Regions from separate parts of the Agrobacterium sp. K11 genome, predicted to be linked through region 2. Evidence: predicted binding sites of a transcription regulator. Region 2 holds the regulator's gene; the other holds the start of a gene.
What was found. Region 2 encodes HrcA, which represses chaperone genes, less so after heat shock. Its sites were predicted from a motif close to GTTAGCACTCNCNNNNNGNGAGTGCTAAC; they were not measured.
Positions count from the first base shown of each region.

Region 1: groES (co-chaperone GroES) is a predicted target of HrcA. The motif match lies at 1,645-1,673, and genes of this name have one in related genera.

Region 1 is NZ_JCAHRB010000003.1:332,392-335,802, forward strand. It holds gene AC5SEO_RS06835 (bifunctional riboflavin kinase/FAD synthetase) at 1-470, opposite strand, end outside; gene AC5SEO_RS06840 (TIGR01459 family HAD-type hydrolase) at 514-1,362, opposite strand; gene groES (co-chaperone GroES) at 1,731-2,027, shown strand; gene groL (chaperonin GroEL) at 2,102-3,411, shown strand, end outside.
Region 2 is NZ_JCAHRB010000003.1:653,923-657,333, reverse strand. It holds gene rdgB (RdgB/HAM1 family non-canonical purine NTP pyrophosphatase) at 1-536, opposite strand, end outside; gene rph (ribonuclease PH) at 554-1,270, opposite strand; gene hrcA (heat-inducible transcriptional repressor HrcA) at 1,407-2,498, shown strand; gene grpE (nucleotide exchange factor GrpE) at 2,612-3,247, shown strand; gene ptsN (PTS IIA-like nitrogen regulatory protein PtsN) at 3,377-3,411, opposite strand, start outside.

The DNA of each region.
Region 1 (3,411 bases), 320 kb from region 2:
TCCACGAGCGTCACGTCGAAGCCGTTGCGCTTGCCGGCCGCCATTAGAAATGCCGGGCCACCTTCGCGGCCCTTGCCGAAATGAAAATCAAAGCCGGTGACGACTGCGCTGGCGCCCAGCCAGTCGACCAGAATGGAATTGACGAACTCTTCCGCCGAGCGCTGCGAAAACTCGCGGTCGAAGGGGTATTCGATGACCGAGCGGAAACCGATGGCCTCGAGAATACGTGCCTTCAACGGCGCAGGTGTCAGGCGGAAGACCGGCGTTTCAGGGCGGAAGACCGAACGGGGATGCGGTTCGAAGGTCAGCACCAGTGCCGGAACGCCACGCGCCTCGGCCAGTTCCAGCGCCCGGTCCAGAACGGCGCGGTGGCCGCGATGCACACCATCGAAATTGCCGATCGCGATGACGCCGCCGCGCAAGCCTTCAGGCAGCGGCTCCTTTTTTTCATTGCGATGAAAGACGGTCATTGCAGTCGATCCATTTTTTACGCCGGCTTACGCCAGACGTTTCCTAGGCAAGGCGGGGCATCCACCAGCCGGGAGCCGCGCCCTGCCCCTTCAGATAGGCGTTCAGAAGCGCCTCGTCCGTCTGGCCATTCAGCGTATATTCGGCGGCGTGAATGCCGCCGCTGATATAAAGAAGGTTGAGGCCGCTCGCAATTGCGCCCTTCACATCCGTCGGCATGCCATCGCCAATGGCGAGCACGCGATCCTTCGGGAAATCGCCGCGCACTTCTTTCGCCGCCGCGAGGCAGGCTTCATAGATCGGTGCGTGCGGTTTGCCGGCAATACGGACTTCGCCGCCAAGCTGTTCGTAATATGCGGCCATGGCGCCGGCGCAGGGAATGATGCGCTCGCCGCGCTCTACCACCAGATCGGGGTTGGCACAGATCATCGGCGCCTTGCGGGCGATAAAGCCTTTCAGCATTTCCGTATAATCTTCCGGCGTTTCCGTCTCGTCATCGAAGAAACCGGTGCAGACGACGGATTCCGCTTCCGCCTCGCCGACCCGTTCGACATCGAGACCTTCCAGCAGCGGCATGTCACGCTCGGGGCCGAGCAGAAAGACTTTTCTCGGGCCTTCCGCGATCAGGCCGCGGGTGACGTCGCCCGATGTAATGATGCGGTCATAGGCCTCATCCGGCACGCCGAGAACGCGAAGCTGGGCGATGACACCGGGGGCCGGACGCGGCGAATTGGTGATGAGCACCACGGTCTTGCCGGCCTTGCGCGCGTCGTGCAGCGCAACCGCCGCATCAGGGAAAGCGCTAACGCCATTATGCAGCACGCCCCAGACATCCGAAAGAACAACGTCGAACCCATCAGTGATTTCGCCGAGGGTGAGAATGCGATGGGCCATGATATGCTTTCCGGGTGCGAAAAAAGGGTGTGCGTCACATGGCAAAGCAGGACGCCGATGGCAAGGAAAAAAGCGGCGCCAGGCCTGCCTCCGGACCACCGGCCACCATCCGAACATAAAACCCCTCTACGCCGAAAACGAAGGCTGCCTGAAAAGAGCGATTTGTCCTCGCCCGTCATAGCGTGGAAATTTTCTGTCATGGAACGCTGGTAACCATAGGCCGTGAAATTTTTCCGGCAGTGCGTTCTTGACTCCGGGGGGACGCCTCCTTATCTCGGCTTTGCTGGCACTCCAACAAGAGGAGTGCTAACACCCATCACGTGAACCTTCAAAAGGTTCCTGAAGTCATTTGATCGAGGGATTAGGCAATGACAAGCACCAATTTCCGCCCGCTTCATGATCGCGTCGTCGTTCGTCGCGTTGAGTCCGAAGCAAAGACCAAGGGCGGCATCATCATTCCCGATACCGCCAAGGAAAAGCCGCAGGAAGGCGAAATCGTCGCCGTCGGTTCCGGCGCTCGCGATGAGGCCGGCAAGGTCGTCGCTCTCGACGTCAAGGTTGGCGATCGCGTCCTGTTCGGCAAGTGGTCGGGCACCGAAGTCAAGCTCGACGGCGAAGACCTTCTGATCATGAAGGAAGCCGACATCATGGGTATCATCGGCTGATTTCGCCGCACCCATCGTTTCCTTAAATTTCAAGCCGGACCCCGTCCGGCCATTCGAAACCAGGAGTTTTGAAAATGGCAGCCAAAGAAGTCAAATTCGGCCGCACAGCGCGCGAAAAGATGCTCAAGGGCGTCGACATTCTCGCTGATGCAGTGAAGGTCACCCTCGGCCCGAAGGGTCGTAACGTCGTTATCGACAAGTCGTTCGGCGCACCGCGCATCACCAAGGACGGCGTTTCGGTCGCCAAGGAAATCGAACTCGAAGACAAGTTCGAGAACATGGGCGCACAGCTCGTTCGCGAAGTTGCCTCCAAGACCAACGACATCGCCGGTGACGGCACCACCACCGCAACGGTTCTGGCCCAGGCCATCGTTCGCGAAGGTGCAAAGGCAGTTGCTGCCGGCATGAACCCGATGGACCTCAAGCGCGGTATCGATCTGGCCGTTGCAGAAGTCGTCAAGGACCTTCAGGCCAAGGCCAAGAAGATCAACACTTCGGAAGAAGTTGCACAGGTCGGCACGATCTCTGCAAACGGCGAGCGTCAGATCGGTCTCGACATTGCTGAAGCAATGCAGCGCGTCGGCAACGAAGGCGTCATCACCGTTGAAGAAGCCAAGACCGCTGAAACCGAACTCGAAGTCGTCGAAGGCATGCAGTTCGACCGCGGCTACCTGTCGCCTTACTTCGTGACCAACCCGGAAAAGATGGTTGCGGACCTCGAAGACGCATACATCCTTCTGCACGAAAAGAAGCTTTCGAACCTCCAGGCCATGCTGCCTGTTCTCGAAGCTGTCGTTCAGACCGGCAAGCCGCTCGTCATCATCGCTGAAGACGTAGAAGGCGAAGCCCTTGCAACGCTCGTCGTCAACAAGCTGCGTGGCGGCCTCAAGATCGCTGCCGTCAAGGCTCCTGGCTTCGGCGACCGCCGCAAGGCCATGCTGGAAGACATCGCCATCCTGACCGGTGGTACCGTCATTTCCGAAGATCTCGGCATCAAGCTCGAAAGCGTTACCCTCGACATGCTCGGCAAGTCGAAGAAGGTTTCGATCTCCAAGGAAAACACCACGATCGTTGACGGTGCTGGCCAGAAGTCCGACATCGAAGGCCGTGTTGCCCAGATCAAGGCGCAGATCGAAGAAACCACTTCCGACTACGACCGCGAAAAGCTGCAGGAACGTCTTGCCAAGCTCGCTGGCGGCGTTGCCGTGATCCGCGTTGGCGGTTCGACGGAAGTTGAAGTGAAGGAAAAGAAGGACCGCATCGACGACGCTCTCAACGCGACGCGCGCTGCTGTTCAGGAAGGCATCGTACCGGGCGGCGGCGTTGCCCTGCTGCGTTCTTCCACGAAGATCACCGTCAAGGGTGAGAACGACGACCAGGAAGC
Region 2 (3,411 bases):
CCGAATGTGGTGTCGTAACCTTCTGGTTTGAAGATCGGGTCATAGCCGAAACCGCTCGTTCCGCGCGGGGGCCACGCCACCGTGCCTTCCACCTCGCCGCGAAAATATTCGACATGCCCGTCCGGCCAGGCAAGGCACAGCACGCTGACGAATCGGCCCGTGCGGTCTTCCGGCTTCGTTGCACCGCGTTCGGCAAGCGCATCCTCGACCTTCTGCATGGCCATGGCGAAGTCGCGCGTACCGTCAGCCGTTTCAGCCCAATTGGCGGTATAAACGCCCGGCGCGCCATCCAGCGCATCGATCACCAGACCGGAATCGTCAGAAAGAGCCGGCAGGCCGGACGCCTTCGCAGACGCAAGCGCCTTGATGGCAGCATTTTCCTCAAAGGTGGTGCCTGTCTCGTCCGGCTCCACGAAGTTCAGCTCCGCAGCCGATTTGGCTGAAAAGCCGAAAGGCCCGATCAGGTCGGCGATTTCGGCGATCTTGCCCTTGTTGTGGCTGGCGACAACGATCGTTCTGGTATCGAGCTTGCGCATGACGTTTTCCTGTCGGCTCAGGCGATTGCCTGCTTCTGAAGGGCGACCAGTTCGCTGCATCCGGCCTTTGCAAGACCGAGCAGCGTCAGGAATTCCTCTTCGGAGAAGGGGGCACCTTCCGCGGTTCCCTGCACTTCGACGATGCCGCCGGAGCCGGTGATGACGAAATTCGCATCGGTCTCGGCGGAGGAATCCTCGAGATAATCGAGATCGATGACCGGCTGTTTTGCAAAGATGCCGCAGGAGATCGCGGCGATATGGTCTTTCAGGACCTTCTCGACCTTGATCATGTTGCGAGTTTCCATCCACTTCAGGCAATCATGCAGGGCGATCCATGCGCCGGTGATGGAAGCCGTGCGCGTGCCGCCATCGGCCTGAATGACGTCGCAGTCGATGCTGATCTGGCGCTCGCCAAGCGCCTGCAGGTCGACCACTGCACGCAGCGAGCGGCCGATGAGGCGCTGGATTTCCTGCGTGCGTCCGCCCTGCTTGCCGGCCGAGGCCTCGCGCTTCATCCGCTCATGGGTGGAACGCGGCAGCATGCCGTATTCGGCGGTGACCCAGCCCTTGCCGCTGTTGCGCAGCCACGGCGGCGTCTTTTCCTCAAGGCTTGCGGTGACGAGCACATGCGTATCACCGAATTTGACCAGACAGGAACCTTCGGCATGTTTCGAGAAATTGCGCTCGAAGGAAACCTTGCGCATCTGATCGGTTTTTCTGCCTGAAGGCCGCATATGATCCACTCTCCATGTTGGTTCCTGCCTTCTAAGGCGCGCCCCGGGGTTTTGCAAAGCCAATTTCCATTTTGCCGCAGCGGTGCAACGCATTATATTGGTACGGACAGAGTTTTGACGATAAAGAACGGATGATATGGGCTTTTCCGCACCGCTTTCAAAAGATCAGGCATCGTTGCTGGATGAACGGTCGCGGGAGATTTTCCGGCGCATCGTCGAAGGCTATCTCGACACCGGCGAACCCTTGGGGTCGCGCAGCCTGTCGCGGCTGTTGCCGATGTCGCTTTCACCGGCCTCCGTTCGCAACGTCATGAGCGACCTCGAGGAACTGGGTCTCATCTATTCGCCGCATATCAGCGCCGGTCGCCTGCCCACCCAGACGGGGCTGCGCTTCTTCGTGGACGCATTCATGCAGGTGGGCGATCTGCCCGCCGATGAGAGAGCCAGTATCGACCGCCAGATCGGTCCGGTCGCCGGCCACGAGCAATCGCTGGAAGGGTTGCTGACGGAGGCAAGCCGCATGCTTTCAGGCATGTCGCGCGGTGCCGGCCTGGTGCTGACGGCCAAGAGCGACGTCATTCTCAAGCATGTTGAATTCATCCGGCTGGAGCCCACCAAGGCGCTTGCCGTGCTGGTAGGGGACCACAATCAGGTCGAAAACCGTATCATCGAATTGCCGGTCGGCATTTCGTCATCGCAATTGACAGAGGCGGCAAATTTCATCAATGCCCATCTTTCCGGGCAGACGCTGCAAGAACTGCGGGGCCAGTTTCAGACGCAGCGTGCCGAATTGCAGTCGGAACTCGGCACGCTCGCGCAGGACCTCATTGAACGTGGTCTCGCCATATGGGCGGGCGACAATGAAGAGGGCAAGCTCGGCCGCCTCATCGTCCGCGGACGCTCCAACCTGCTGGAAGGTCTGGCCGGTGAGGAAGATATCGATCGTGTGCGCCTGCTGTTCGACGATCTGGAACGTAAGGAAAATCTCATCGAGATACTCAACCTTGCGGAAAGTGGCTCAGGCGTCAGGATTTTCATCGGCTCGGAAAACAAGCTCTTCTCGCTGTCAGGCTCGTCACTGATCGTGGCACCTTATCGGGATGAGGAAAATCGCGTTGTGGGTGCCGTCGGCGTCATCGGTCCCACGAGGCTAAATTACGCCCGTATCGTGCCTATGGTGGACTACACCGCACAAATTATGGCCCGCCTTTCCCGAAAGCAGAGATAGGACAAGCCCGCAAGGTTAGAGAATGCGGCAAGCTTTTCGCCGCAAGCCTTGATTTTTGCCCTTCAAACCTCGATATCGGGCGCAACCAACAATATTCAAATCTGGAGAACGTCATGACCGACGATACGAAAAAGCCCGGACCTGACGCGGACGTCGCCGAAGAGTTTGTCGAACCCGCATTTACAGGGGAAGAGACGGCGGAAGCTGCCGAGCCCGATCCGATCGAACTGCTCAGGGCCGAAAATGCCGATCTGCGCGACAAGTTCCTGCGTCTTGCAGCAGAAATGGACAATCTTCGTCGCCGCACCGAGCGCGAAGTCAAGGATGCGAAGGCCTATTCTCTCGCCGCTTTCGCGCGCGACATGCTTGCCGTTTCCGACAATCTTCGCCGCGCTCTTGAAGCCATTCCTGACGAACTCAAGACCAATGGCGAAGCCGGTCTCAACGGCCTGATCGAAGGTGTCGAGATGACGGAGCGCTCGATGCTCTCGACGCTGGAGCGACATGGCGTCAAAAAGATCGATGCGGAAGGCCAGAAATTCGATCCGAATTTCCACCAGGCGATGTTCGAAATTCCGAACACAGCAGTTCCGAACAACACGGTACTGCAGGTGGTTCAGGCCGGTTTCACCATCGGTGACCGGGTGCTGCGCCCCGCCATGGTTGGCGTCTCAAAGGGTGGCCCGAAGGTGGAGACCGCCGCAGCGCCCGAGCCGGGCACCGCCTCCGTCAACGAGAAGGATGCGTGAGGCATTCCCTCATCTAAAGCGCGTCCGGATATAAAAACCGGGACGCGCTTTTGTTTGAAATGCTCCAATAAAAAACGCGCCTCAAGGGCGCGTTTTTTGTCCATGGAAAGGACCGTCGGCAGCCTTTGATCAGGCAGCGGTCGCCTGCTCCTGATTGAGGAAGG